Regions from separate parts of the Bradyrhizobium sp. USDA 4516 genome, predicted to be linked through region 1. Evidence: predicted binding sites of a transcription regulator. Region 1 holds the regulator's gene; the other holds the start of a gene.

What was found. The regulator LexA, encoded in region 1, represses DNA repair genes until DNA is damaged. The targets are predictions, from matches to a motif close to TGTTCNNNNTGTGTTCNG.
Region 2: ACVI1L_RS27625 (ImuA family protein) is a predicted target of LexA. The motif match lies at 11,924-11,941, and genes of this name have one in related genera.

Annotation. Positions count from the first base shown of each region.
Region 1 is NZ_JBSRXT010000001.1:7,752,696-7,767,814, forward strand. It holds gene ACVI1L_RS35735 (hypothetical protein) at 80-484, shown strand; gene ACVI1L_RS35740 (amino acid ABC transporter substrate-binding protein) at 1,164-2,075, opposite strand; gene ACVI1L_RS35745 (DUF2380 domain-containing protein) at 2,213-3,148, opposite strand; gene ACVI1L_RS35750 (histidine kinase) at 3,387-4,814, shown strand; gene ACVI1L_RS35755 (response regulator) at 4,811-5,473, shown strand; ZMP/ZTP riboswitch at 5,559-5,644, shown strand; gene ACVI1L_RS35760 (serine hydroxymethyltransferase) at 5,681-6,952, shown strand; gene ACVI1L_RS35765 (hypothetical protein) at 7,040-7,195, shown strand; gene ACVI1L_RS35770 (HAD family hydrolase) at 7,633-8,265, shown strand; gene ACVI1L_RS35775 (molybdopterin molybdotransferase MoeA) at 8,285-9,496, shown strand; gene lexA (transcriptional repressor LexA) at 9,740-10,444, shown strand; gene ACVI1L_RS35785 (hypothetical protein) at 10,701-11,129, shown strand; gene ACVI1L_RS35790 (hypothetical protein) at 11,275-11,502, shown strand; gene ACVI1L_RS35795 (ComEC/Rec2 family competence protein) at 11,499-13,784, opposite strand; gene ACVI1L_RS35800 (MFS transporter) at 14,217-15,119, shown strand, end outside.
Region 2 is NZ_JBSRXT010000001.1:6,063,151-6,078,269, reverse strand. It holds gene ACVI1L_RS27655 (efflux RND transporter permease subunit) at 1-2,034, opposite strand, end outside; gene ACVI1L_RS27650 (efflux RND transporter periplasmic adaptor subunit) at 2,150-3,397, opposite strand; gene ACVI1L_RS27645 (CoA transferase) at 3,549-4,955, opposite strand; gene ACVI1L_RS27640 (hypothetical protein) at 5,078-5,365, shown strand; gene ACVI1L_RS27635 (error-prone DNA polymerase) at 5,971-9,408, opposite strand; gene ACVI1L_RS27630 (Y-family DNA polymerase) at 9,405-11,054, opposite strand; gene ACVI1L_RS27625 (ImuA family protein) at 10,945-11,778, opposite strand; gene ACVI1L_RS27620 (UdgX family uracil-DNA binding protein) at 12,108-13,556, shown strand; gene ACVI1L_RS27615 (inorganic phosphate transporter) at 14,086-15,119, shown strand, end outside.

The DNA of each region.
Region 1 (15,119 bases):
CCTCGCGAGGATTTTTCGCGCGCACAGGAAATGATGATCGCGATGCGTGTTGTCCCCGGTAACCCGAGGAGGGACACTCATGAGAACCCGCACAATCGCACTGCTCATCGCCGGTGCCATGGCAACCGGCCCGATACTGGCGCAACACGCGGTTGCCCAGAACCTGCAAAACGAGGCCGACAAGGGTGCCAAGACCCGCAACTCCGGTGAATCCGGCTATGTCGGCGATCAGGACAGGCCCGGCGCGGCCGCAACGCCTCCGGGGCGCCCCGACACGGCCGCCGGTTCCCCAAACGCCACGACGTCTCCGAGCGCTCAAAGTTCCGGAACCGGGATCGCCGGCGCGCCGGGCAACAAGAGCGGGCCGCCCGCCAAGCAAGGCACGGTCGGCTCGAACTCGCAGAACCTGCATGTCCAGGAACAGGATTCGTCGAACATCAAGGGACAACCAGGCAACAAGAGCGGCCCACCCGCAAAGCGCTAGGCTGCGCGCCATGCTGACCAGGCGGCCGTGAACCGGAATGGTGCCGGCAAAGCTCGCTGGACCCGATCGGCGCCGGTTCGAAACGGGCCGTTGATCGAGTCGCTCAGATATTATTGAGCGGCCTTCCGGCTCGCGGAGAGATCGGTTGGGCAATTTGCGCCGCATTCAATCGATTTCTTCTGGTCGGCAACGCGCCATACCAGCGACGCGACCAGGACAATGATGGTGACGGTGAGCTTGGCCAATGCGTCGTGGTTCAATGTCGGCTCCGCAGAACAATCGGCATAGCGAAAAAAATCAGCTGCAAGCAGAAGAAATGTGACCCCGGCACCCTTTGGGGCCGAAGGCCGACGCTGGAGACGTCCACCAGGCCCGCATTCGATTCGGGCCGGCCGACGTCATGATGGTACGGTCGTGGCGCGGTCTGCAAGCTTCTCAGTCTGCATGGCAGCATGGCACGGCCGGCCGCAGCCGGTTGGAACATTGTCATCGATGTGCGGTTCAGTGGTTGTCCTCTGATTCATTGCCCCAGAGGCACACACCACCTCCTGCGGCCCCAGCCGTCACGCTGGGGCCGTAAATCATTGGAGGTGCACCCGGACTGCCGCTCGGCGCGGGGGTGAGCGCAGCGGCTTCCGAGAACCACAATCGATTTGCGCTGGCACACCCGCAAGTGACGCTACTTGCCGACCTCGTACACGTCGGGATCGAAGCTCGAACTCGGATGGGCGAACGCGTGGCGCAGCGCCGGCGACATCGGGACGTTGTAATTGATACCTTTCGGCGGGGTCGGCGCTTCCAGCCACTTCCTGTACATGACCTCGATCTCGTGGCTCTTGTAGAGCTCCGCCGTGGCGCGGTCGGCGAGCGCCTTGAACGGGGTGTCCTCCCTGCGCAGCATGATGCCGAACGGCTCTGCCTTCGAGAACGCCTCCTCGCTGATCATGTAGAGCGAAGGCTGCTTCGATCGCGCGATCGCAACCGCAAGCTGGACGTCGTCGAGCGCGTAGGCCTGGGCGCGATCGGTCTCCAGCATCAGGAACGCCTCGGCCTGGTCCTTGGCCGGGAGAACGTTGATGCCGAGCTTGCGTTCGGTGTTGACCTTGATGAGCTGCGTGAGGTTCACCGAGCCCGCAACGGCGGTGACGGACTTGCCCTTGAGATCGTCGATCGTGTTGATCCCTGCGGATTTCTTGGCGGCAAACCGTGTCGCGCTGAGGAAATGCGTGTTGGTGAAGGTCACCTGTTTCTGGCGGTCCGCGCTGTTGGTGGTCGCCGAGCAATGCAAATCGATCGTGCCGTTGACCATCAGGGGAATGCGGTTCGACGAGGTCACCGGGAGGTAGTCGACGGCGATGTCGGATACGCCGAGCTCCTTCTTCACGGCATCGACGATCTTCAGGCAGATGTCGAGCGCAAAGCCGATCGGCCGCTGATTGTCGTCGAGATAGCTGAAGGGAACGGAAGCCTCCTGAAAGCCGAGCGTGACCTTCTTCGTCTCCTTGATCTTCTGCAGCGTGCCCGACAGCTCCTCGGCCGCCGCGGGGCTTGCGGCGAGCGTGAGAGTGAAGAGGATGGCGGGCAAACGCATCGGCGGCTCCTGTGCGGTGATCAGGCGGCGGTGATAGCGCACGCATGAGCCCGGAGCCAGATGACGGTGTGTCTAGCAGCTATCGCACTTTGCTATGGTCCGCCTGCCAGAGTTGCAGCCGCAGCCGCGAAGCATCCCTAGCGCTGCGCCCCACCTCCGAGCAGGCGATCGCCGACCAGGCGGACCGCGCCACGGGTCCAGGAATAATCGGCGCCCATCCGCAGGCCGCTGTCGCCGCGTGAGACGACCGCGCCGCTGCGGGCGTCGCGCAGCTGGAAGCCGATCGTGTATTCGGTCCGGCTGACCCGCCTGATCACGCCGATCAGCGATTGATCTGCGCCGAGCTGTTGCGCGATCGCGGCCTCGCAGCCGTCGCAGTCGCGCAGCGCACGCGCCTTGACGGGTTCCGCGGTCGCGCCGCCGGTATCGACCAGGCGGTAGCGGCCCGACTGCGCAAGCCGGTCACGCACGCCCTTGGTCACATCGGCGAGGTAGGCCGCATCGGCGTCGGCAAGGCCGGATGCCGGCGCCGCGGAGATGTCCTCAAGCTCGAACTCGAACACCGCAAGCCCGATCGGCGCAGCCGTGGCGGTCTGTGCCGGCGGCAACACGGCCGCGAGCACGCCGAGCACCTCGCGCGACACGAACATCCGCGCATGGTCCCATGCGTCGTCATTGTCGCCGCGAAACGTGTAGAGCTTTTCGTACAGCACGCGGCTCCCTTCGACATCGATGACCGCCACCTTGGCCCACTGCACCAGCGTGCTCATCTTCTGAACGCCACCGACCACCTTGATCCGGGCCTCGCCTGCGGACGCCGCTGCTGGCACCAGGCGATAGCGCGGCTCCGCGGCGACGTCGGCGCGCAGCGCGCGCGTGAACGCATCGAGCCGCTTCTGATGCGCGGCAGTCTGATCGAGGACCTCCCCCGAGGTGTCGACATAACTGAAATCATCGATGCTGACGCCAAGCTGAGATGCTGGCACCGTGCCCGTTTCGGCGCGCAACTGACAAGGTCCGGCCAGAAGGCCGGTCAACGCGAGGGCGTACAAGACAAGACGGGATTGTCGCATGGTCTGGGCCTTTCGGGTGCGGGCGCGGGCGGGTCGGTCGCATCCTGGGCCAACTGGCCGCCGCGCCGCAGCGGAGTGCCTCCCGCCCGGTGCCGGGAAAATTTCACGACGATGGTCCGCGCCCGAAGAACGGCTATGGCAGCGCTTCTCGACGCCTCCGTTCTGCCGTTTAATGTGCCTGACGGCCCTGCCCGCGATGGCGCGCCGAAGCCCGTCTGCGATCTCTGAGGATACGCCAATGTGGAATTGGTCCGGAAGCGATCTGAAACTGCGGCTGACGTTGCGCGTGGCGATCGTCTCGACGCTCTGCTTTGCCGTCATCTCCGGCTATTTCCTGATCGAGGCCGACCGCTCGGTGCGCGGGCGGATCGCGGCCGTTGCCGATATCGCCGCCAAGACGCTGCAGCTGCAGCAGAGCAAGATCCAGTGGCTCAACAATGCGCGTTCCGAATTTCCCGATCTCGACAGCGTTGCCGCCTCGGTCATGACGCCGGGATTGTGCCTCGCCTTTCGCAGCAATAGCGGCGAGATCAGCCAGCGCTTCTGCGGCGGCGCGCAGACTGACACGGCCGCGCCGCCGCTGGCCTTCGCGGCGCTCTATCGCCGCCTGTTCGATCCCGGCCGCGAGGTGGTGCGGCAGGTGGTTTCGCGCGGCAACGCCATCGGCGAAGCGGTGGCCTGGATTGATCCGGCGGTGCCGACCGCCGAGGCCTGGCACGATGCCGGCCGGCTGATGGCGGTGTTCATGATCGCGCTGCCGTTGCTCTGCGCTTTGGTCTATGCGGCGCTGGCGCGCGCGCTGCGTCCGACGCGGCAGATCCGCGACGGGCTCGAGCGGATCGCCGCAGGCGACCTCGCAGCGCGCCTGCCGCCGTTCGATCTCGCCGAACTGTCGGCGATCGGCGATGTCTTCAACCAGCTCGCCGAGCGCCTCGCCGCCGCGCTCTCCGACCGCAACGCGCTGACGCAGAAACTGATCCTGGTGCAGGACGAGGAGCGCCGCCACCTCGCGCGCGAGCTGCATGACGAGTTCGGGCAGTCGCTGGCCGCCATCCGCGCGCTAGCCGCCTCGGCGCGCCAGACCGCCGCCGCGGATTGCCCGCCTTTGCTCGCCGAATGCGACGGCATCGCGCGGACCGCGACCGACATGATGGAGACGTTGCGCGGCGCCCTCTTCCGGCTCCGCCCGCCCGATGTCGACGAACTCGGACTTGCGGCCAGCCTCGAGGGCCTGGTCGCCGGCTGGAACGGCCGCAGCCGCGGACAGCCGCGGTTCGAGATCGCCATATCGGGATCGTTCGAGCACCTTGCCGCCTCCGTCAGCGCCAATCTCTACCGCATCGTGCAGGAGGCGCTCACCAACGCCGCCAAGCATGCCGGCGCCACGCGCGTCATGCTGCGGCTCGAGATGCGCGAGGCGCCGCCTGGCGGCGGCGACAGCGCGATCGTGCTCGCGATCGAGGATGACGGCCAGCCCGGCGATCCCGATCCCAAAGGCGATCCCCAGCTCAGGTCCGGCCTCGGCCTGCTCGGCATGCGCGAACGGGTCGCCGCGCTGGGCGGGCGGCTCAGCTTCGAGACTGGACAGCCCAGCGGCTCCTCGCTCCGCGTCATCGTTCCCGTCGCAGTTAGCCGAGCGGCCGCACCGGTGGAGCGCGCGGCATGAGCCACGCGGCGCGCACCATCATGCTGGTCGACGACCACGCCGTCGTCCGGGAGGGCTACCGGGCGATGCTGCAGAAGCAGCCGGGCCTCTGCGTCGTCGCCGAAGCCTCCGACGGCGTCGAGGCCTACCGCCTCTACAAAGAGACCGGGCCCGACCTCGTCATCATGGACCTGTCGATGCCCGGCATCGGCGGCATCGAGGCCATCCGCCGCCTCCGGCAGTGGGACAGGCGCGCAAAAATCCTGGTGTTCACCATGCACCAGAGCGCGGCCTTTGCCGTGCAGGCGATCCGCGCCGGCGCGAGCGGCTATGTCACCAAGACCAGCCCGCCGGAGACGCTGGTGCACGCCGTGATGGATGCGCTGTCGGGCAAGATCGCGATCAGCCCGGATATCGACCACGAGCTCGCGCTTAGCCACCTTGCCGGCGAGACCAAGGCGGCCGACCTCCTGACCGCGCGGGAATTCGAGGTGCTGCGCATGCTGCTCGCGGAAAACACCACCGAGGAGATCGCCGAGGCGCTGCACCTCAGTCCCAAGACGGTCGCGAACCTCCATTCCCTGATCAAGGACAAGCTCGGCGTCGGCACCGATATCGAGTTGGTCCGCCTCGCGCTGCGGCAAGGCATCCTGACGCAGCTCGATCTCGGCGAACGCTGAGCCCGCGTCGGCGGCAGCGACGAACCCTTGCGAGCCCGCCTGAGATTGGATAGCCTCTGCTCGCGATGAGCTTCGCAGGCTCATTCGCCCCTCGCGCGACTGGCGAGCTTACGTGGAATTGACCACGGTGAAGCGCGAAGGGTTCCAACGCCGTTCGCCTGGGCAACCCGTTCAGCTGATGATCCAGCGTCTTAGGGAGCCCGCACCATGCCGTCATTCCGCAATGAACTCCATCTCAACGATTCGGAAGTTGCCCTTGCGCTCGAGGGCGAAGAGCGCCGCCAGCAAGACGGCGTCGAGCTGATTCCATCGGAGAACTACACCTACCCCGAGGTGCTCGAGCTGCTGGGATCGGTGTTCACCAACAAGTATTCCGAAGGTTATCCGGGACGCCGCTATTACGGCGGCCAGGAATTTACCGACCAGATAGAGAACCTTGCCCGCCAGCGCGCTTGCGCGCTGTTTCGCGCCGAACATGCCAACGTTCAGCCTCTGTCCGGGTCGCCAATGAACCAGGCCGTGTATCTCGGCCTGCTGCAGCCCGGCGATACGATATTGGCGATGGACCTGTCACACGGCGGCCATCTCACTCATGGCGCGCCGGTGTCGCACATGGGGCGGCTCTTCAACTTCGCCCGCTACAAGACGCAGCCGTCAAACGGCGGCGCCATCGATTTCGATGAGCTCCGCGCCATGGCCCGGCACGTCCGCCCGAAGCTGGTGCTGTGCGGCTACAGCTCTTATCCGCGCGATCTGGATTATGCGTCCTTCAAGAGCATCGCCGATGAAGTGGGTGCACTGACCATGGCCGACGTCAGCCATTACGGCGGCCTGATCGCCGGCAACGCCTTGCGCAATCCGCTCGATGCGGGTTTCGACGTGATGACGACGACATCGCACAAGACGCTTCGCGGGCCGCGTGGCGGCATCGTTCTTTGTCGCCGGGAGTTCGCCGGCAAGGTCGACGCGTCGGTGTTCCCGGGATTGCAGGGAGGTCCGCACATGAACGTTGTGGCCGGAACCGCGGTCACGCTGAAGAAGGCATCGACGTCCGATTTTCAGGCCTATGCAAGACTGGTCATGCGCAACGCGAAGGTCCTGGCCGAAGCGTTGATGGAACGCGGCATGACGTTGATCACCGGCGGAACCGATAATCACATGATGGTTGTGGATACGGTGGCCAGCGTCGGCGTGGACGGCGGCGCGGCCGAGAACATCCTCGACGCCGTCGGGATCACCGCAAACAAGCAGATCATTCCCGACGATCCGCGTCCGCCGCTCAAGCCGAGCGGCATTCGCCTCGGGACGCCGGCGGCGACCACGCGCGGCATGGGCGAGCCCGAAATGCGCCTCATCGCCGAACTCATTGCGGAGTCCCTCCGGTCGAAGGGAGATGCAGAGGTCGTCAAGCGACTGAGGTCGAACAGCGTCGAGATGTGCCGCGCCTTCCCCGTTCCGGGGATCGCGCCGTCCTCATAGGCGGCCGAGCCGCGTTCCTGTTCCGCGTCCGTCGCGTCACTCGGCAGGTCGTGAAGGTTCCCAGGGGAAGGACCGGAACGGAAATCGATGCTGTTCGTTGGACCGCATGATCTCGAAAGACGGAGCGTCCCCGCCGTGACCCGGAAAACCTTGCAAGCACGCTCGGAACAGGCGCTCGTCGTCATCATTCTCAGCACCGGTGCGCTGATCGGTTACCTCGGCCTGGCACTGTCCAGGCTGTGAGAGCGACGCCGGCGGGCACCAAGCCGCCGGCAGGCATCAAGTCGCTTGGTACCCTGAAAGCGCGCGCGCGTGCCACTGAGTTGCCCGACGCGGCAAGCCAAGCCCCGTAGCAAAAATATAGGGTGAAACGAAGAGCAAGGCTCGGACAGATCATGTCGCGAGAATACGGATGTTTGACGCACAAGCGACGACACCCGCCGTCGTCCCGGCGAAGGCCGGGACCCATTACCCCAAATCTCAATTGTTGCGCGACGCTGCGGCCACGATCCCGTTCCTGATCAAATGCGGTGGTTATGGGTCCGGCCTTCGCCGGGACGACGGTGGTGTGCGCGGGAACAGTCTCGCGATGAATGCAACGCCACGTACAATCCACACACCGGTCACTGAAATCGAGGACATTGCCGCCTGGCCGCCATTCTCGTACACGGTTTCATGCAATGACCTCGCAATTCACTCCCAACTCCGTCGACGTGCTGCTGTTCGATATCGGCCGCGTCGTGCTCGACATCAACTTTGACAGGGTGATGGCGCGCTGGGCGCAGCATGCCGGCTGTGCGCCTGCCGAGCTCGCCACGCGCTTTGTCGTCGACGACAGTTTCAAGCATCACGAGATCGGCCGGATCGACGACACAGCGTTCTTCGAAAGCCTGCGCCAAACGCTCGGCATCAACATCACGGACGCCCAGTTCCTCGAAGGCTGGAACGCGATCTTCACCGGCGAGATGCCGGGCATCGCCCCGCTGCTCGCGGCGGCCGCCAAGCGGATGCCGCTCTACGCCTTCTCCAACACCAATCCGGCCCATGTCGCGCATTTCTCGGTCACGCACGCCGAGCTGCTCAGCCATTTCCGCAACGTCTTCCTGTCCTCGAGCATCGGCTTCCGCAAACCCGACGCCGAGGCCTATGATCATGTGGTAAAAGCCATCGGCGTGCCGGCGTCGCAGATCCTGTTTTTCGACGACCTGGCCGCCAATATCGAAGGTGCGCGGGCGCGCGGCCTTCATGCTATCCACGTGACGTCGACGGATGACGTGGCAAGGGCTTTGACCGCACTTGGTATTGAAACTTAGGAATTGAGGAGCTCTGAGCGTGGCCCTGATGCCGGTTGCCGATGCCCTGTCCGCCGTCCTCGCCGGCGCCGAACCGCTGCCGGAGGAGATGGTCGCGCTCGATGCCGCCTACCACCGCACGCTTGCGCACGACCTCGCGGCGCTCCGCACCCAGCCGCCGCAGCCGATGTCGGCGATGGACGGCTATGCAGTGCGCGCCGCCGATGCGGCCGATCTAAAGGCCCGGCTCAAGGTGATCGGCGAAGTCGCCGCCGGACGGCCGTTCGAGCGGACGGTCGGCGCCGGCGAGGCGGTGCGGATCTTCACCGGCGGCGTGATCCCCAATGGCGCCGACGCTGTGATCATCCAGGAAGACACCGCCGTCGACGGCGACCACATCACGATCTCGGAGGCCGCCAGCGTCGGGCGGCACATCCGCCCGGCCGGGGTCGACTTCCGTGAGGGCGAGGTGCTGCTCGCCGGCGGCAGCCGCCTGTCCGACCGCGCGCTGTCGCTGGCGGCCGCCATGAACTATCCGGAACTTGCGGTGCGCCGCCGCCCGAAGGTCGCGGTGCTGGCGACCGGCGACGAGCTGGTGATGCCGGGCTCGCAGCCCGGTCCCGGCCAGATCGTCTATTCCAACGGCTACGCGCTGCGGGCGCTGGCGCGCGCCGAAGGCGCCGAGACCCTCGACCTCGGCGTTGCCGCCGACACGGTAGAGGCGACCACGGCGGGCATCCGCCGGGCACGCGAGGCCGGCGCCGATGTCCTCATCACGACAGGCGGCGCCTCGGTCGGCGACCACGATCTCGTCAAGCGGTCGCTGGAAGCCGAGGGCGTCGAGATGGCGTTCTGGCGGATTGCGATGCGGCCCGGCAAGCCGATGATGCATGGCCGGCTCGGCGCGATGCGGGTGATCGGTCTGCCCGGCAATCCGGTGTCGTCCTATGTCTGCGCCTTCCTGTTCCTGGTGCCGTTGATTCGGGCGCTGAGCGGCCGGAAAGTGATTCATCATCGCCGCGCGAGCGCCCTGCTCGGCCGCGACCTCGCCGCCAACGACCAGCGCGAGGACTATCTGCGTGCGCGGCTCGAAGCGCGCGAGGACGGCACGCTGATCGCAACGCCGGTGACGCAGCAGGACTCGTCGCTGCTCGGGAATCTCGCTGCGGCACGGGCACTTCTCGTGCGTCCGCCGTTTGCGGCAGCTGCCGTCAAGGGCAGCGAATGCGAGATTCTGACACTGCCCGAATAGGGTTTTCGCGCCCCGCCGATTGTGCGTTGCCCGACGCGTTCACCGGAAATTAAGTGGTTGCGGAACACATATCGAACATATAGTGTCCGTTCATGATTTGTTTCGAGTACTGGTGTCTACAATCGGGAAGCCGCGTGGAAGCAGGTGCATCGAGCACATGCTCCTGAGGTCAGGCCCGGCCTGCAGGCCCCACCAGAAGAGTCTCGGAATCGAACGACGCTATCAACCGGGGGAATACTCGAGATGCTCACGCGCAAACAGTACGAACTACTGCGTTTCATCAATGAACGTCTGAAAGAGGCCGGCGTACCGCCCTCCTTCGACGAGATGAAGGATGCGCTCGACCTGCGCTCGAAGTCCGGTATCCACCGCCTGATCACTGCGCTGGAGGAACGCGGTTTCATCCGCCGCCTGCCGAACCGCGCCCGCGCCATCGAGGTCATCAAGCTGCCCGAACTCTCGGCCGGCGGCGGCAACGGCCGCCGCGGCTTCACGCCCAGCGTCATCGAAGGCACCCTCGGCCGGCGCGCCAGCACGCCGCCGATTGCCGAGGACGACGGCAACCGTCCGGTCGCGGTCCCCGTGATGGGCCGGATCGCCGCCGGTACGCCGATCGAGGCGCTGCAGACCCGCAGCCACACCATCAGCGTGCCGCCCGACATGCTCGGTGCCGGCGAGCACTATGCGCTCGAGGTGCGCGGCGACTCGATGGTCGATGCCGGTATCCTCGACGGCGACATGGCGCTGATCCAGCGCAACGACGTCGCCAATACCGGCGACATCGTGGTGGCGCTGATCGACGAGGAGGAAGCCACCCTGAAGCGCTTCCGCCGCCGCGGCGCATCGATCGCGCTCGAGCCGGCCAACACCGCCTATGAAGTGCGCATCCTGCCGCCGAACCGGGTCCGCATCCAGGGCAAGCTGATCGGCCTTTATCGCAAATACTGAATTGCAAATACTTGCGGCGGCCGGGAACGAGCAACACGTCGGATCGTTCCTTGCATGATAGTGTAGCGTACGGCCTGCCCGATGCGCTCCGATACCTCTCGCGCAGCGTCGCGTGTTTGTGATCGGAGCGATCTCGGACCAGTCGTACAATCGCCCAGAAACGAGCAGACGCTCGTTCGCTATCGTCCACTCTGGTAGAGGCCCTAATGCCTCAAGGAGAGGCACGGGTCGCTACCTCGAAATGAGGAGCCATCCGATGTGTGACTATAGTCTGCACGCCGTGGCATCGCGCCCCGCCATTGTCGGAGAGACGCTGATCACGACGACGTTCCGCGGCACGTCGACCCGCGGCTTTGCTTCGGAGAATGACCCCACTGTCGCGGTCTGCATGCTGCCGGGCACCGAGCTCGCTTTCGCCGAGAACGTTCGCTACGACAGCCGCTGGATCTGGACCAAGACGCTGAACTATCGCGTCGGCGTGTTCAACGAAGTCGAGCCCGACGTGCCTGATCGGCATCATGACGCGGTCGAATTCCCCGACGGCAGCCATGTGCTGGTGACCCAGCTGGTCGAGGGACAGCGCGTCAGCGTGCTGCAATTGCCGGCGCTGCATCCGCCGGTCGAGCAGAAGCCGAAGGTTGTGGAGCGGCGGCCCTCCGCATTCGCAACCCTGTTTTTGGGTTGAGCGCATCGTCGCCGCGGAATGAGCTGTTCGGCGGCGGATGACCTAAGCAATTTCGGGCGACCCCGGACTCCCGCTTCCGGGGCGCTGAAGGAGATTTGCGTCGGCCGGCACCTTGGCGCATCATCGGGCACGGAGGACGTGCGCGGTGGTCGATAAGGTCACATGGCAAAAGGCTGGACGCGTCACGGAACCGGGCCGCTACATGTTCCGGTTCGGTTGGCTGACGGTAACGGCCGACGACCTGAAAGTCTGGGAGCAATTTCCCGAGGCTTCCTTCACCCTCGTCAAGAAGCCCGACGCCGGCCCCGACTCCGACGAATACCATCTCGGCCTGTTCGAGCTGCCGAGCGGCCCCTCGCCGGACCACGGCTAATCATCACCCTGCAGATCGGTCTCGGCCGGCGTCGCATCCACCGCAGGCCGCGGCGCGGCGGCGGGCGCGCGCAGCGTCGTTTCGCTCTCGCCGTCGCCGGGAACCGCCGGCGACCACGGCCGGTCGATCCCGCCGGGCTTGACCGCATCGACGGCGTAGCCGTCCCTGATCCTTCGCAGCACCAGCGCGCCGTGGCGGCGCAGCCGCTCGGCATCGATCACCGATGCCGCGCAGCCCTGCGGCGCCGGCCGCGCCGTCACGATCAGGGCTGCGCGCTCGCAGTCGTCCGCCAGCGCCTCCGGCCGGGTCGCCAGCGCGACGAAGGCGCCGCCGGGTCCCTGGGTCACGCAGCCGCCGGCATCGCACGAGACGCCCTCGCCGAGCGACGCATCGGTGGCGGTGCGCGCGTCGGCGTCCGCCGCCAGCCACTCCTTGACCAAAAATGCATCCTTGGCGCTCTGCATCAGATGCAGCCGTCCATCACCGCCACGCACCGCGACATTGCGGCCGTCGCCCGAGATCAGCACGTCCGGCTGCGGCACCCTGAGCGCCCAGACCGAGGCCACCAGCAGCAGCACCGCACCTGACCAGCGCAGCGGCGTGCGCAGCAGCCCGAGCAGGATGATGCCGGCGCTCGCTGCGATCAGCGGCCCGATGCCGAACGCCGCCATGCGGCCGACCGCGCCCGGGAGTGCGGCGACCCATTGCGTCACCAGGATCATCCAGTCGATGCCAAGACCCATGATCGCCCAGAACACGCCGTCGAAGCCGAATGGCATGGCGACGAGTCCGAGCAGGCCGGCCGGCATCACGACCGCCGAGACCACCGGCATCGCCGCGAGGTTGGCGAGCAGCCCGTAGGGCGTCACGCGGTGGAAATGGAACGCGGCATAGGGCGTCGTCGCCAGCCCCGCCACCAGCGAGGCCAGCATCAGCATCGTGAGCTCGCGGCCGCCCCACAGCGCAACCCGCGCAGTTGCCGAATGGTCGGGCGACGCCAGCAGGTTCGGCAGCCCGATCTGCACCAGCGCCACCAGCCCGAGCGTTGCCGCAAACGACATCTGGAAACTGGGATGCACCAGCGCCTCCGGCGCGATCGCGAGCACGATCAGCGCCGCCACCGCCAGCGTCCGGAAGGTGATCGCGCGGCGGTCGACGATCACGGCGAGCAGCACCACGGCGGTCATGAAGAACGACCGCTGCGTCGCAACCTCGGCGCCCGACAGCAGAAGATAGAATGCGGCGGCGACCAGCGCGGCCGCCGCCGCCCATTTCTTGATCGGATGCCCCGCCGTCAGCGCCGGAAACAGCGCGAGCAGCGCGCGCACCGCGAAAAACACGACGCCGGCGACCACGGCCATGTGGTAGCCGGAGATCGACAGCACGTGGCCGAGTCCCGAGATGAACATCGCATCGTTGACCGGCGTCGAGATCGCGTCGCGCCGGCCGGTGAGCAAGGCGGTCGCGATCGCGCGCTGGTCGCCGTCGAGCGTGGTGCGAATCCGCGCGTCGATGGCGTCGCGCAGGCCCTGCATGAAGGCGGCGTAGCGCAGCGCAAAGCCGCCGGTCGCAGGCGGCTCCCTGGTCTTGACGGCGCCCATCACGAAGCCGGAGGCGCCGATGCCCTGGAAATACAGGTCACGGCCGAAATCATAGGAGCCCGGGCGCTGCGGCCCGAGCGGCGGCAACAGCCGCGCCTTCAACTCAACGAAGCTGCCGACATCGGGCGCGGTGCCCTTCTTCACCGAGAGCCGGACCCGATTGAGCTTCGTCATGTCGCGCGGGCTCTCCATCGAAACCACGCGCAGCACGAAACGATCGGTCTTCTCGCGGATGTCGCGCGTCTCGACGAAGCCGGTCAGCGCCACCGAGAACATCGGCCGCGCCAGCACCGTGTGAGCGACGCGCGCCGTCTTCCAGGTCGCCGTCGCAAAGCCCGCGGCCACCGCGGCCAGCAGCGCGATGACGGGAAACACGCTGCGCCGCCGCAGCAGCAGCGCCAGCAGGCAGAGCAGGATTGCGACGGTGGCCGCGACCGACAGCACCGGCTCGTGCTCGGCCGCGAAATAGAACGCGATGCCGGTGCCGAACGCCACCGGCACCCAGGGCAACAGGCGGCCAGCGCCGGCCTCGGCGCGCGCCCATTGCCGCAATGTCTCGACGAGAGGCTTCCAGATGCCGGCGCGCACCGGGAGAAAGCCGCCGACCGGCGCAGCCGTGCGCGGCGGCCACGTCCCCGCGTAGCCGCGTTTGCCGCCCGGCGTCGTGCCCTGCTCCGCCATTCCGCTTGCGATCCCTGCCGGGCGGCAGGCTAGCGGATCGCCCCGTCACCCGACTAGCGGAACGGATGCAGAATACGGACCGGGAACGCCCGGGTATCTGGATCGTCCTGCGCCTTGCCTAGCTCGCGCCGGGCCACGGCTGCCGCCTGCGTCAAATCGATCGAGCCGAAAGTCTCACTAAGATACCGATCACATTAGGAATAGACTGTCCTGATGCCTCCGCTCCCGAAGAGACGGAGATGAGGCAGTGACGGCTCGCGGCACTTGAAGGCCGCTGGAGCTCCTCTCAGGTGGCCACAACTCCCCTGAGATCAGGCGTTGCGGACGAACGCGCAAATCTCGCCTGTAACGCCGTGCACCACGCGCACTCCGCGAGCGGATAGATCGCTGAAAAACGCGAGGAGTAGCGTTTGCATTTGAGAGGAGCAGCACATGGCAATTCAAGTACCAAGCGATTTTCGCCGCGTGATTGTCGCTGCGTCAGTGGGAAACATCATTGAATGGTACGACTTTTATATTTTTGGCAGCCTGGCCGCCGTTCTTTCGGTCAAGTTCTTTGAGCAATCCCACCCCGTCGCAGCCCTGCTGAGCACGATCGCGCTGTTCACTGCGGGATTCCTGATCCGCCCGCTGGGGGCCTTCCTGTTCGGATGGATGGGCGATCGGGTCGGCCGCAAATATACATTCCTCATTACGCTGAGCGGAATGGGCCTGGGAACGGGAGCGATCGGACTGATCCCAACTTATCAGTCGATCGGCCTGACGGCCGCATTCGTTCTGTTCGGCTTGCGGATGATCCAGGGTCTCTGCCTGGGCGGCGAATATGGCGGCGCCATCACCTACGTCGCCGAGCATGTTCCGGACGACAGCCGCGGCTACTACACGGGCTGGCTACAAACCTCGCCGACGCTCGGGATCGTGGTGTCGCTGGCGGTGATCGTTCTGACCCGAACCTGGGCCGGCAATCAGGCCTTTGACGAATGGGCGTGGCGCGTACCGTTCCTGGTCTCGTTCGTGCTGGTGGCCATCGCCATCTACATCCGCCTGCAGCTCCAGGAGACGCCGATTTTCCAGGAGATCAAGGCACAGGGACAGATGACCAGGAATCCCTGGCGGGAAGCTTTCCTCAGCGCCAACATCAAGTACATCCTGATCGCCATCGTCGTCCTGATTGGACAGGGCGTGGTCTGGTACAGTGGCCAATTCTGGGCACTGTACTTCCTGCAGCAGGTCTCCAAGGTCGATGCGGTTACCTCGGCCTACATCGTGGGAGCCGCATTGTTGATCGCAACGCCGAGCCTGATCTTCTTTGGTTGGCTGTCGGATCAGATCGGC
Region 2 (15,119 bases), 1.7 Mb from region 1:
GCCGGACACCGCTTCCGACACGTTGTCCTGCAGATACTGCGAGAAATTGAATTCGACGCCCGGGAATTTCTCCTGCAACTGCGCCAGCAATTGCGCGGTCAGCACGTCCTTGTCGTGAGTATTTGGCCATTCGCTGGCCGGCTTCAGCGGCGCGAAGAATTCGGCGTTGAACAGGCCGGCCGCATCGGTGCCGTCGTCGGGACGGCCGTGCTGCGACACCACCGACACCACCTCGGGACGGCTGCGGATCAGCTTCCGCATCTCGTTGACATAGGCATTGCCCTCCTGCAGCGAGATCGTCGGCGGCAGCGTGGCGCGGATCCACAGATTGCCCTCTTCCAGCTTGGGCAGGAATTCGAGGCCGAGGAAGCGCGCGAAGATGATGGTCATGACCACGAGGCCGGCCGCGCCGGCCATCACCAGCTTGCGGTTGGCGATCGCCCAGTTCAGCACCGGCAGGTAGATCGCGTCGAGCTTCTTGACGATCCAGGTCTCGGTCTCGTGGATATGCGCCGGCAGGATGATCGCGCTGAACGCCGGAGTGACCGTGAACGTCGCCAGCAGCCCGCCGGCCAGCGCGTAAGCATAGGTGCGCGCCATCGGGCCGAAGATGTTGCCTTCGACGCCGGACAGCGTGAACAGCGGCAGGAACGCCGCGATGATGATCGCCGCGGCAAAGAAGATCGAGCGCGACACATCGGCGGCCGCCGACAGGATCGCGTGGCTCTTCATCCCCATCACCGTGTCCTCGGAGATGTGGCTTCGCTCGTGTTCCGACAGCGCGGTGGTCTGCGACAGCCGGCGGAAGATCGCCTCCACCATGATCACGGTGGCATCGACGATCAGGCCGAAATCGATCGCGCCGACCGACAGCAGATTGGCGGATTCGCCGCGCAGCACCAGGATGATCACGGCGAAGAACAGCGCGAACGGGATCGTCGCGCCGACGATCAGCGCGCTGCGGAGGTCGCCGAGGAATATCCACTGCAACAGCACGATCAGGAGGATGCCGACCACCATGTTGTGCAGCACGGTGTGGGTGGTGAGCTCGATCAGGTCCTTGCGGTCGTAGATCCGCTCGATCTTCACGCCGGGCGGCAGGATCGAGGAATGGTTGATGTCGTGGACCAGCTGCTCGACGCGGGTAATCGTCGGCGAGCTCTGCTCGCCGCGGCGCATCAGGACGATGCCCTGCACGATGTCGTCGTCATTGTCGAGGCCGGCGATGCCGAGCCGCGGCTTCTCGCCGATCGTGACATGGGCGATGTCGCGCACCAGCACCGGATTGCCGCCGGACTGCGAGACCATGGTGTTGGCGAGGTCGTCGATCGAGCGGATCAGGCCGACGCCGCGCACCACGGCCGATTGCGAGCCGATGTTCACGGTGTTGCCGCCGACATTGATGTTGGCGTTGGACACCGCCTGCAGCACCTGCGGCAGCGTCAGTCCGTTGGCGACCAGCTTGTTGAAGTCGACCTGGATCTCGTAGGTCTTGGTCTTGCCGCCCCAGCCGGTGACGTCGATCACGCCGGGCACCGCGCGGAAGCGGCGCTGCAGCACCCAGTCCTGCAGCGTCTTGAGGTCGAGCACGCTGTAGTTAGGCGGTCCCTTCAGGCGGTAGCGGAAGATTTCGCCGATCGGGCTGAGCGGCGAGATGCCGGGCAGCACGTTGCCCGGCAGCGGCGCGAGCTGCGACAGGCGGTTGAGCACCTGTTGCAGCGCCTCGTCATAGGTGTAGTCGAAGGAGAACTGCAGCTTGACGTCGGAAAGGCCGTACAGCGAGATGGTACGGATGGTCTTGAGGTTCTTGATGCCGGCGACCTGGGTCTCGATCGGGATCGTGATGTAGCGTTCGATCTCCTCGGCCGAGAGGCCCGGGCTCTGCGTTACGATATCGACCATCGGCGGGGTCGGATCGGGATAGGCCTCGATGTTGAGCTGCTTGAACGCGAGCAGGCCGCCGATCAAGACGGCCACGAACATGGCCACCATCAAGTAGCGGCGATTGACGGCAAGGGCGACGAGGCGATCCATTCAGATCGGCGCTTTCAACTGGAAGGGAATTTTCTTGTTGAGCGTGATCTCCGCGCAAACGCGCTCTGCGTTTGTCGCGAGGGAAAACCGCTTCCCACTTTTCCGGATCATGCGCTTAGGTGCCTGATGCGGCGCGGTCGATGAAGAGGCTTCCCTTCGTCACGATCTGCTCGCCCGGCTTGAGGTTGCCGGCCACCTCGACGAGGTCGCCATTGATGAGGCCGGGCTTGATCTGACGCAGCTCGATGGTCTTGTCGTCGGCCCTCGCGACCCAGAGCCGAACCTGATCGCCCTCGTAGATCAGCGCCTGCTTCGGCACGCCGACTGCCGGGTGATCGCCCTTCGAATACAGCGTCACATTGGCGAACATCTCGGGCTTCAGCCGCTTGTCCGCGTTGTCGATGGTGGCGCGAACCAGGAGCCGGCGCGAGGTCGCGTCGATCGCCGCGGCGACATAGTTGACCCGGGCGTTCAGCGTCTTGCCCGGCAGCGCCATCACGCTGAAGGTGAGGTCCTGGCCGACCGCGACATTGTCTGCGTCGGATTCGCGGACAAAGGCGATCAGCCAGACCGTCGACAGATCGCCGATCACGTAGACCGGGTCGCTGGCGCCGGTCGAGACATACTGGCCGGGACCGGCCTTGCGCTGGACCACGGTGCCGCCGATCGGCGCGAACACCGTCGTCTCCGGATTGAGGCGGCCCTTCTGCCGCAGCGTCGTGATGTCGTCGTCGCCGAAGCCGAGAATGTGCAGCTTGTTCTGCGCCGCTTCCAAAAGCGTCTGCGCCGAGCGCGCATCGTTCTGCGCTTGCACCAGCGCGGTCTGGGCCTGCTGATAATCCTTCAGCGGGATCGCCTTGCCCTCGGACAGATCCTTGGCGCGCTTCTCCTGGATCTGCGCCAGGTCGAGCGCCGACTGCGCCTTGTTGAGGCCGGTCATCGCCGCGATGTAATCGTTCTGCGCCTGCACGGTGTCGGCCGCCTCGATCACGAACAGCGGCTGGCCCTTCACAACGGCATCGCCCGGCCGCACCATGAGGCGGGTGACGCGCCCGGTATAGGGCGAGTAGACCGGGGTGGAGCGGTCCTCATCGATGCCGATCTTGCCCTCGGTCACCAGCTCGGAGCGGAAGGTGTGCTCGCTCACGGTCTGGAAGGTCAGGCTGGCCCACTCGGCCGCCGACGGCGCATAGCGCGCGCCGCCCTTGCGGGACTGGCTGGAGACTTCCGAAGATGTCTGCTTTTCCGAGCCGAAACGCGTGTAGCCATAGGCACCCGCGCAGGCAACCGCCAGCAGCGCCGCGGCCACGACCAGGCGCGGACGGCTAAAGCTCTGCATTCTCTTGGTAAACTCTTTCACCATGCGGTCCGCGGGGTCGATCGTTGCAGCATCCGGCGGGACGGCCCCAGCGGTGCGCTAATAGTGCTGAATTGGCGTATCAAACAACCTAAAAATCGCCATTCGGCGACGCCTGTCGTTAAAGTTTGCATAGCCTGAACGGCAGCTGAATGTCTCATCCGGGAAACTCCGGGGCAGGAAACTCCGGAGGGTGACTGCCGAGCGGCATGGCCGGACGGGACCAATGGGCCGGTGTGCTGGACAGCACTGCGGCATGCCGGACCGAGCTCAGCGTACCAAAGCCGGACGGCAGCCGTTCGATGAAGGGCTGCACCGCATCCGCCTTCAGGTCCTCGGTCGCAAGGCCTCCTTCGAGGCGGCCGAGATTCCACAGCCAGCGTCCGGTCTGCGCCAGCGATACTCGGACGTGCCAGCTGCCGCCTTCGCGGGCCTGGCGGGCCTTCGCCATCATGGCACCGAACGCCATGAAATATCCGGTGGCGTGGTCGAGCATCTGGGCCGGCAATTCCTTCGGCCCATCTGTGCCGGCCGCCTGTCCTTCGGCATGATTGAAGCCGGTCGTGGTCTGCACCAGCGAGTCGAAGCCGCGGCGCCCGGCCCATGGTCCGGCATGGCCATAGGCCGACAGCGTCACATAGACGATCCCGGGATTGATCCGCGCCGCTTCCTCCGGCGAGAAGCCGAGCCGCGCGATCGCCTGCGGCCGATAGCCCTGCGAGAGAATATCGGCCTGCGCCACCAGACCCTGCATCACGCCCCGCCCCTCTTCGCTCCGCAGCTCGAGGAAGCTCGTGAGCTTGCCGCGGCCGGTGTCGATGGTGAGCCAGGGGATCGCCGGCAGATCGGGACCGGAAATCAGCAGCACCTCGGCACCATGCGCCGCGAGCGTGCGGCCAGCGACGGGACCGGCGATCACGCGCGACAGATCGAGCACACGGATGCCGGCCAGCGGCCGGCTGCCGGCGGGCCACGGCTTCGGCGCGGCTTCGCCGATCTTCTCGATCGAGATCAACGGCAGTTTGGCCAGTTCTTTGGCATGCGGCGTCGCCGACCATTCGTCGTGCGAGCGCATCAAGGCGACGACGCCGCCGGCGGCGTAGGCCGCTGTCTCGAACGCCTCGCCGTCCCATTGCAGCAGCGCGGCCTGGACCTCGTCGCGCTCAGCGTTGCAGCCGAGCACCCTGCAGACGGCGTCGCGATGATGCGGGAAATTGGTGTGCAGGCGGACGAAGCGGTTGTCTTTGACACGATAGACGCCGGCGATCTTGTCCCAGGCCGGCGGCGGCGGCTTGTCGTCGACGCGCAAATAGCGCTCGCTGCGGCATTCGACGACGGCATGGCGGATGTCGACCGCGACCTCTTGCTGCTCGCCGCTGCGGGCCTTCCAGATCTCGGCCGCGGCAAGGCCGGCTGCTGCGATCGGCGCCTGCGCTGCCGCCGCGACCCGAAACGACGACGGCAGCTGCGGCTCGCTGCCGGTCAATGTGACCGCATCGAGCGCGGCCGGCGCGCCGCCGGCGCCGGTCCAGACATCGGAAAGGATTTCACGAATGTCCTGCATGCGCATACCCGTTTGCGATTATTCTATGCCCGAGCATGATGACAAAAAGGCGGTGCCCGATCCCAACAATCATTTCCGGCCCTGCCCTATATCCAGCTCTGCCTGACCACACAGGAGTTGCAATGGCTGCCATCGATCCTCTCACCGCCGGCGCTGTCTTCCTCGCGACCGCAGCGACCGACGCGGTCTATGTCATGTTCACCTCGGCGGTCGTGGCGCGCAAGCGCGTGCCGGCGGCGACCTGGAGCAGCGTCTGGTATGTGCTGTCCTCCTATGCGGTGATCAGCTACACCGAAAACTGGCTCTACGTCGCCTTCGCCGCCCTCGGCTCGTGGGTCGGCGCCTACGCATCGATCACCTTCCTGCACCGCCCGCCGGGCGGACCGCCGGTCGGCGCCGCGGTGGAGTAGCATGCAGCGGCTGAGGAAGTCATCCGCCATCGATGCGACGGTGAGACCCGCCCGACAGGGACCAGCTGTAAGCTACGTGTCAGCATTGGCGTGTAGGCTACACGTTCGCATTCGCGCGACATCAGTCGATGAACCGACTGGATGGACACTGGCGTTCACGCCGTGGTCTCAGACAACCCATACGCCGCAGCGCACGTTGTAGCGGGGCTCGCCGTTGCAAGAGTGCATAGCAATTTGCTTCGGTGGTTAAGTCCCAGGCGTCGTCCCGGCGAAGGCAGGGACCCATACGCCGCAGCGGATGTTGTGGATGGCACTCGTCGTTCCAGCATCGCGTAACCATTTGCAACGGTGGTTATAGGTCCCGGCCTTCGCCGGGACGACGATGAGTGTGTGGCGTGGCTTCTGAGTCAAACTTCCGCATTCTCGCGACATGATTTGTCCGAGCTTTGCATCTCGTTCTGCCCTCTCATCATAGAGGGCGCAGGGAAAGCCGGGTGCCGATCGCACCCATGGGCCCCGAGCAATGGGTAGAAAGCTCGGGGGTAGGACCACAGGTGTCCTCAGGGTGACGGTGAGAGAGCCGTCGCACGCGGTTCACACGCGGTTCAATGAAAATCGCGGGACGGCGGCAGGATGCGGACGTTGCGTGGGTGGCGGATCTTTTGCGGCGAGTTGTCGCCGTGATCGCGGCGGTCGTCGTTGAGCGGCTCGATCAGCGCGGGGCCCGCCGGCACCGGATGCTTGCGGCTCAAGGATTCGTTGGCGAGGCCGATCAGATCGTGGGAGCGATCGGTCATGCGCTGCGCCACCAGATGCGTCACGCCCTCCGGGCTGCTCTGGATATAGCCCTCGACCAGGATCAGGCGCGCGCCCATCACCTCCTTGCGGTACTGCTCCATCACCTTCGGCCACACCACGATGTTGGCGATGCCGGTCTCGTCCTCCAGTGTCATGAACACGACGCCCTTGGCGCTGCCCGGCCGCTGCCGCACCAGCACGACGCCGGCACAGCGGACGCGGCGGCGGTCGTTGCTCCGGTTGATGGTGTGACAGGCGACGACGCGCTCCTTTGTAAAGGTGTCGCGCAAAAACTCCATCGGATGGCCCTTCAGTGACAGGCGGATGGTCTGATAGTCGGCGACCACCTGCTCCGGACGCGGCATCTCCGGCAGCGGCTTGGCGCCCTCATCCGGCTGCTCGCGTGCGGTGGCGGCCTCGAACAACGGCAGCGGCACGTCGTCGGGCAGCCGGCGCACCGCCCACAGCGCCTCGCGGCGGTCGAGCCCGAGCGAGCGGAACGCATCGGCGTCGGCGAGCAGGATCAGCGCGCGCTTGGGCAGGCCGGTGTCGCGCGCGAAGTCTTCCAGCGAGGTGAACGGCCGGCGGTTGCGCGCGGCAACGATGCGGTCGGCCCAGTCTGTCTCACCACCGTCATTCCGGGGATCGCGAAGCGAGAACCCGGAATCTCGAGATTCCGGGTCTGGTGCTAGCGCACCATCCCGGAATGACAGTTGAAGCTGTTTCAGCCTCTCCTCGTCCTCATCCAGCCAGTGAAATCCGTCGATCTGGCGAAAGCCGAGCCGCACCGCGCAATGATCGCCGACCTTCTCCTCGAGCGTGTTCTGCGCAAAGCTGAAGGAGACATCGACTTCGCGCACCGTGACGCCGTTCTTGCGGGCGTCGCCGACGATCTGGGCCGGTGCATAGAAGCCCATCGGCTGCGAGTTGAGCAGGCCGCAGCAGAACGCATCGGGATGATGGTGCTTCAGCCATGAGGAGATGTAGACGAGCTGCGCAAAACTCGCGGCGTGGCTTTCCGGGAAGCCGTAGGAGCCGAAACCCTTGATCTGGTCGAAGCAGCTGCGGGCGAAGTCGGGTGAATATCCGCGCGCCACCATGTTGCCGACCAGCTTCTCCTCGTAGCTGCCGATGGTACCGAGATTGCGGAAGGTCGCCATCGAGCGGCGCAGGCCGTTGGCTTCCTCCGAGGTGAAATGGGCCGCCTCGATCGCGATCCGCATCGCCTGCTCCTGGAACAGCGGCACGCCGAGCGTCTTGTGCAGCACGTTGTAGAGCTCGTCCTTGTCGCCCTGGTCGGGCGCTGGCGATGGATAGCTGACCTTTTCCTGGCCGTTCCGCCGGCGCAGATAAGGATGCACCATGTCGCCCTGGATCGGCCCCGGGCGCACGATCGCGACCTCGATGACGAGATCGTAGAAGGTGCGCGGCTTCAGCCGCGGCAGCATGTTCATTTGCGCCCGGCTCTCGACCTGGAACACGCCGAGCGATTCACCGCGGCACAGCATGTCGTAAACTTTCTTGTCGTCCTGCGGGACCGAAGCTAGCTCCCAGTGCTCGCCCTTGTGGTCGGCGATCAGGTCAAAACATTTGCGGATGCAGGTCAGCATGCCCAGCGCCAGCACGTCGACCTTCATCATGCTAAGGGCGTCGACGTCGTCCTTGTCCCATTCGATGAAAGTGCGGTCGTCCATCGCGGCGTTGCCGATCGGCACATAGGTGTCGAGCCGGTCCTGGGTCAGTACATAGCCGCCGACATGCTGCGAGAGATGACGCGGAAACTCGATCAGCTCGGTGGCGAGCTCGACCGCGAGGTTGATCATCGCATTTTTGGGATCGAGCCCGGCCTGTCGCACCTGCATGTCGTTGAGGCCCTTGCCCCAGCTGCCCCACACGGTGTCGGCGAGCGCCGCGGTGACGTCCTCGGTCAGCCCGAGCGCCTTGCCGACGTCACGGATCGCGCTGCGCGGGCGATAATGGATCACGGTGGCGATGATCGCGGCGCGGTGGCGGCCGTAGCGGCGGTAGACATATTGCATCACCTCCTCGCGCCGCGAATGCTCGAAATCGACGTCGATGTCGGGCGGCTCCAGCCGCTCCTTGGAGATGAAGCGCTCGAACAACAGATCGACCTTGGTCGGATCGACCGAGGTGACGCCAAGCACGAAGCAGACCGCGGAATTGGCTGCCGAGCCGCGTCCCTGGCACAGGATGTTCTGGCTGCGCGCATAGTGCACGATGTCGTGCACGGTGAGGAAGTAATGCGCGTATTTCAGCTCGGCGATCAGCGCGAGCTCCTTGTTCAGGGTGGTGCGAAGCTTTTCGTCGATCTCGCCGCCGAAATATTTGTCGACACCGGCCCAGGTCAAATCTTCCAGATGCTGCTGCGCGGTCTTGCCCGGCGGCACCGGCTCGTCGGGATACTGATATTTGAGCTGGTCGAGCGAGAAAGAGATGCGTGCAGCAAAGCGCATGGTTTCCGCGATCGCGTCCGGCAGATCGCGAAACAGCCTGATCATTTCATGCGCCGGCTTGAGATGCCGCTCGGCATTGGCCTCGAGCCTGCGGCCGACCGCCTCGATCGTGGTCTTTTCGCGGATGCAGGTCAGCACGTCCTGCAGCGGGCGGCGCGCCGGATGGTGATAGAGCACCTCGTTGGTGGCGATGAGCGGCACACCGGCGTCGGTGGCGAGGCCATGCAGCCGCGCGAGGCGGCGCCTGTCGTCGCCGCGATAGAGCAGGCTTGCGGCGAGCCAGACGCCGTCGGCGGCGCTTGCCTTCAGCTTTGCAAGCAGATCGAGCGTGCCTGCCTCCTCAAAGCGATGCGGCAGCGCCAGCACCAGGAGCTGCCCCTCGACGAAGTCGAGGAGGTCGGCGAGCTTCAGATGGCACTCGCCTTTCTCGATCCGCACGATGTCGTCGCCGCGCTTGCCGCGGGTCAGGAGCTGGCACAGCCGGCCATAGGCGGCGCGATCGCGCGGATAGACCAGGATGTCGGGCGTAGAGTCGATGAAGACGATGCGGGCGCCGATCAAAAGCTTTGGCGGATGGGCAACCTTCTCGCTGTCGAGCTCCTTCCAGGCGCGCACCACGCCGGCCAGCGTGTTGTGATCGGCGAGCCCGATCACGGGAATCCCGAGTTCGCTCGCCTGATGCACATAGGCGCGCGGATCGGAACCGCCGCGCAGGAAGGAGAAATTGCTGGTAATGCCGATCTCGGCATAATCAGGTGGAGGTGCGCTCATGCGAACAGCCCATGCACATACCAATTGGCCGGAACGGGCTTGCCCTCCTCGTCGCGCAGCTCGCTCTCGTAGAGACCGTCGCGAAAGATCCAGAAGCGCTGGCCTTCGGCATCCTCGACGCGGAAATAATCGCGCGTCAGCGACGCGCCGTCCTGCTTCCACCATTCCATCGCGATGCGCTCGGGGCCCTCGACCCGCACCACCTCGTGCTGCGCGCGCCGCCAGGTGAATTGATGCGGCGGACCGTCGGGCACGGTCGCGAACGGCACCTTGATCGGTTCGGGCTGCTCGAATAGCCGCAAGGGACGCAGCGGTGGTTCGCTCGCAACGTGCTCCGGCCAGGCGGCGGCGCTGGCCGCGGCCAGATGATGCTGCGCCGGCAGCGCGAGCGCCGATCGTTCGGGGATGTGGCTCTCCAGCGGCAGATGCACGACGACGCGTTTTCCGCCGATGCGGGCGGCGATGCGGTCGATCAGCGCCGAGAGCTCGTCATTGTCGTGTATGGTGGCGTCGAGATCGCGCTGCTGCTGTACCACGATCTCGGTACGCCCTGCGGCGAGGCGAATGAGATCGAAGCCGAAGCCGGGATCGAGCGGATCATTCAGCGCATCGAGCCGCTCGCGGAATAGGCGATCGATCATCTCGGGCCGCGTCACCGGACGCCCGGTCTCGACCATGATCGCGCGCACCGCACCGTCAGTGCGGAAGAAGCTCGCTTCCAGCTGCCGCGCACCTTTGCCCTGCTTGTCCATCGCCGCAACCAGCATCTTGGCAAGGCTTGAGAGCGTCAGCGCGATCACGGTGTCGGTCGCGATCGGCTCGGGGAAACGCTTCTCGACGATGTAATCGGGCAGCGGCTTGCGCGGGCTGATCGGGGCATCGCCCTGCCCGAGCGCGTGGCTGAGCAAGGTGGTGAAGGCCGCACCGAACCGCGCCGAGATTTCATGCGGCGCGCGCGAGGCGACATCGCCGATGGTCTTCAAGCCGGCGCGGCGCAGGCCGGTGGTGACAGCGGCATCGGCACCGAGCGCCGACACCGGCAGCGGGCCGACCGCCGCCGCTTCCTCGCTATCGGGGACAATCTTGCCCGAGGCGGTGCGCGTCAGCGTACGCGCCGCGATCGAGGTGCCGGCAATCGCCGCGCTGACGGCAAAGCCTCGCCGGCTCAGCGCCCCCGTCACGGTCTGCAGCAGCGCGCGCTCGCCGCCGAACAGATGCGCGCAGCCGGTGATGTCGAGAAACAGACCGTAAGGCAGATCGAGCGCGACCAGCGGCGTGAAGCGATCGCACCAGTCGGCGATGTCGTTCAGCGTCTTCAGATCGGCGGCGGGATCGGCATCATAGACCGTGAGCTCCGGACAGATCGCCCGCGCATTGGCGAGCGGCAGCCCGATCGACAGCCCGGCGCGCACCGCGGCCTCGTCGATCGCGTGCAGCAGGATGGCGTTGTGGTCTTTTGCGACGACGACGCTGGGGAGTTCTGCTTTCTTCGCCTCTCCCGCTTGCGGGAGAGGGAGCCCTGCCACCTCCCGTGCATCAGCTTGCGAGGCGATGTCCTGCGCGAGCTTGCGCTTGATGCGGTCGATGGGCAGGCGTGGCAGCCACAGGCTGAGGATACGCCGACGGTTCACTGAATTGGCACTCATCACATTTCCATTCCATGATCCATCGCCCGACAGGGCCATGACGATTGCGCACGAGTTCGGCCTCGAAGCGCGGCGCGCCCCACACGCTCGCGGCATTGCCCGGCGGCGAATGCGCCGCGCGCACGATCCAGCGCGTCTCCGCGGTCGAGGGGATCGGGGTTGCCGCGATCCGCAGCACCAGCGCGGTGACGCCGGAGGCCTGCGCGGCCAGGGTCAATTTGCGGCTGGCGACGAGATCGAGCTGGCGCGCCTGGCCCCAGACCTCGAGCACGACCGCGCCGAGCGCATCGCAGGCGAGCGCGTCGGCCGCGGCGCGCAGGCCGCTATCGACATCGGCAGCGCGCACCGTGACCAAGAGGCGCGGATCGAGGCCGAGCTCGGCAAGCCCGCGCATCGATAGCGCGCCGTTTTCGCGATCGGAAAAATCCTGCCGCACCCAGACCAGCGGCTTGCGTGCCGACAGCCGTCCGGCGAGCCCCGCAATGAAGCCGGTCGCCGCGCCGCCTTGATGGCCGGCCGCGAACACCTCGTGCAATGCCGCCGGCGCAAGCCCGCCGCGCAGCATCGCATCCGCGCCGGCATGGCCGAGCGCGACGCGGTTCGGCATCGCCGCATCCGATGACGCCTCGATACGCGCGATGCTGCCGCGCAGAGACGCAAGCGTACCTATGCGTGCGGCGGCGCATGATCCGCCAAAGTGTGAGCGGTTTGGCGACAAGATCATGCGCCTTTCTTAAAAAAGAGGAGCGCGATCGGACGCAAAACCGGCGACCACTTTTGCTGATCGCGCTCCGGCATATGCGCCGCTCCTTCCAACCAAAATTTGAGGCCGTCACTGGTCTGAACAGAGAACCAGGGACTGGCTCATTTGTTCATGATATGTTCTAATATAAAGCTAACAGGGCCCACGGAGTCAATCGGATTGGTGAGATCATCGATTCATGAGTGGAATCAATGGGATTCAGCAGCCGCCGAACCGGACAGGCCCTGATCTTCCGCAAGTCAGGCACGCAGGCCCCGAAAATGACGGCGTGACGGAAACGGAGCAATCGCATGCGCATCATCGTGCTCGACAACGACACCGATTTCGAGGGCTGGCGCAAGGCCGCGCGGCGATTGGCGCTGAACGATGTGAAGCCCGCGGAGATCACATGGACCGTACGCAGCGACGACGAATTGTCGTCGGCATCCTGCGTGAATGAATTGCCGGATACGCCGCAGGCGCGGTTCAATGTGTCGGCCAAATTCGTCGAGCTCGCAAAGGCCGCGATCCTGCATCGCAGTGACGAACGCTTTGCCCTGCTCTATCGCCTGCTGTGGCGGCTGCGCAGCCGTCACGATCTGCTCAGTGCGACCGATGATCCCGATATCGCCGAGGTCCACGCGATGGCGCGCGCGATCTATGTCGATATCGACAGGATGCATGCGCATCTGCGCTTCCGCGAGATCGGCCGCGAGCGGACGGCTCATTACGTCGCCTGGTTCGAGCCGGAGCATCACATCGTCGAGCTTGCCGCGCCGTTCTTCGCCGGCCGCTTCGCCGACATGCCGTGGTCGATCCTGACCCCCGACGTCTGCGCACATTGGGACGGGCACGCGATCTCGATCACGCCGGGCGTCGCCAAATCCGAAGTGCCGACCGAGGACCGGCTCGAGGAGGCCTGGCGGCGTCACGACAACGGCCGCTTCAATCCCGCACGGCTGAAAGTGATGGAGATGCCGCAAGCCTATTGGAGGAACCTGCCCGAGGACTCGATCATTAAGCCTCTGATCGAAGACGCAATGCGCATGACCAGCGGCCCCTTCATCGCACGCAAGGCGGCCGAGCCGCAGAAGCGGCAGGATACGCCGATGCCCCGCAAGCAAGTTCAAGGCAAGCAAGTTCAAGGCAGGCAAGCTCACGACATCATCGCGGCCTTGCGCGAGGAGGCCGCCGATTGCCGCGCCTGCCCGCTGTGGAAAGACGCAACCCAGACCGTGTTCGGCGAGGGACCGCAAAGCGCAACGCTGATGCTGGTCGGCGAGCAGCCCGGCGACAAGGAAGATCTCGCAGGCCACCCCTTCGTCGGACCGGCCGGCCAGATGCTCGATCGAGCGCTGCAGGAAGCCGGCATCGATCGCCGCAAGGTCTATGTCACCAATGCAGTGAAGCACTTCAAATTCGTGCCGCGCGGCAAGATCCGGCTGCACCAGAAGCCGAGCACACCGGAGATCCGCGCCTGCCGCCAGTGGTATGAGCGCGAGCTCGCCACCATCAAGCCGGACCTCGTGATGGCGCTCGGCGCCACCGCGGCGCAGAGCGTGCTCGGCAAGATCACGCCGATCAACAAGAACCGCGGCCATCTGATCGACCGCGACGGAACCAAGGTGCTCGTCACCGTGCACCCGTCCTATCTGTTGCGGCTGCCGGATGAAAAAGCCAAGGCGCTGGAATATCAGCGCTTTGTCGACGATCTGAAAATCGCCGCACACCAGTTGCGCAGATCAGCCGATGCGGCCTGAGTTCCGCAAAACCGACGGAACCTGAGGAACCACATCGCAACGAGAAATTGTTCTAAACGCGGACAAATACCTACAACCTTGAATTGATCCGTGGTAAGGTAGCGTGTTCCGCAGGTATCGGGCGTCATGTTCACGCCATGACGTACCCTGAGGCGGGCGCGCTGCACGGTTTGCTAGCCCCGATCGTGCGGCGCGCCACCTCATCTCTCAATCCCCCTCCCTCATTTCGCAACCTTCCACTCGCAGGCGTCCGCCGAATTCTCCGGCTGCCCGGCCGGCCGGATGCCAGTGTGATGTCCTCCGCACATTGTCTCGTCCTGCGAAACGCAGGCAGCTTTCCGTCGCGATCCGCGATCCTTGTTGCTGAAGATTGCCACGAGGCCGCGAAGCCACGTGCGCGCTCAATGCGTTGCACAAAACTTCGGCTCGATGTCCACCGCCACGGGAGACCGGCGCGGCTCGCGGGCCGGATTCAATTGCTTGTCATATGCATCGATCAAAATCGGGAGCATTGGGACAGGAGTTTACCATGAGCGATATGGCGTTACCCGGCTCGATCGAGCCCGCCCTGAAAAAGGGTCCGGACCTCGACGAGGGCTTTCATCCTCTCACCGGGGTTATCTATTTGGGCGTGGTTGCGGCCGCGCTGCTGTTCGTTGCCTACAGCATCTATGCCGATGTCGACGCCACCGGCACGCGCATCACCTCGTTCCTGCCGTATATCCTGCTGTTCGTCGCGCTGCTGATCGCGCTCGGCTTCGAATTCGTCAACGGCTTCCATGACACCGCGAACGCGGTCGCCACCGTGATCTACACCCGCTCGCTGCCGGCGCATGTCGCCGTGGTGTGGTCGGGCATGTTCAACCTGATCGGCGTGCTGCTCTCCAGCGGCGCCGTCGCGTTCGGCATCGTCTCGCTGCTTCCGGTCGAACTGATCCTGCAGGTCGGCAGCAGTGCCGGCTTTGCCATGGTGTTCGCGCTCTTGATCGCCGCCATCATCTGGAATCTCGGCACCTGGTGGCTCGGCCTGCCGGCCTCGAGCTCGCACACCCTGATCGGTTCGATCATGGGCGTCGGCATCACCAACGCGCTGCTGCGCGGCCGTGACGGCACCTCGGGCGTCGACTGGTCGCAGGCGACCAACATCGCGAAGGCGCTGCTGCTGTCGCCGCTGTTCGGCTTCGCGCTCGCCGCCGGCCTGCTCTACCTCCTCAAGATCGCGCTGCAGCGCGCGACGCCGGCGCTGTTCGGCGAACCGGTCGGCGACCAGCCGCCGCCGTGGTGGATCCGCGGCATCCTGATCCTGACCTGCACACTGGTCAGCTTCTTCCACGGCTCCAATGACGGTCAGAAGGGCATGGGCCTGATCATGCTGATCCTGATCGGCACCGTGCCGACCGCCTATGCGCTGAACCGCGCAATGCCCTCGAGCCAGATCGAGCTGTTCACGGCGCACTCGACCGCGGCCAGCAAGGTCATCGAAGGCAAGGCCGCCGGTTACAACGTGATCGGCAACCCGCGCCCGGCTGTGACCAACTATGTCGCGCAGCACCAGATCAACGA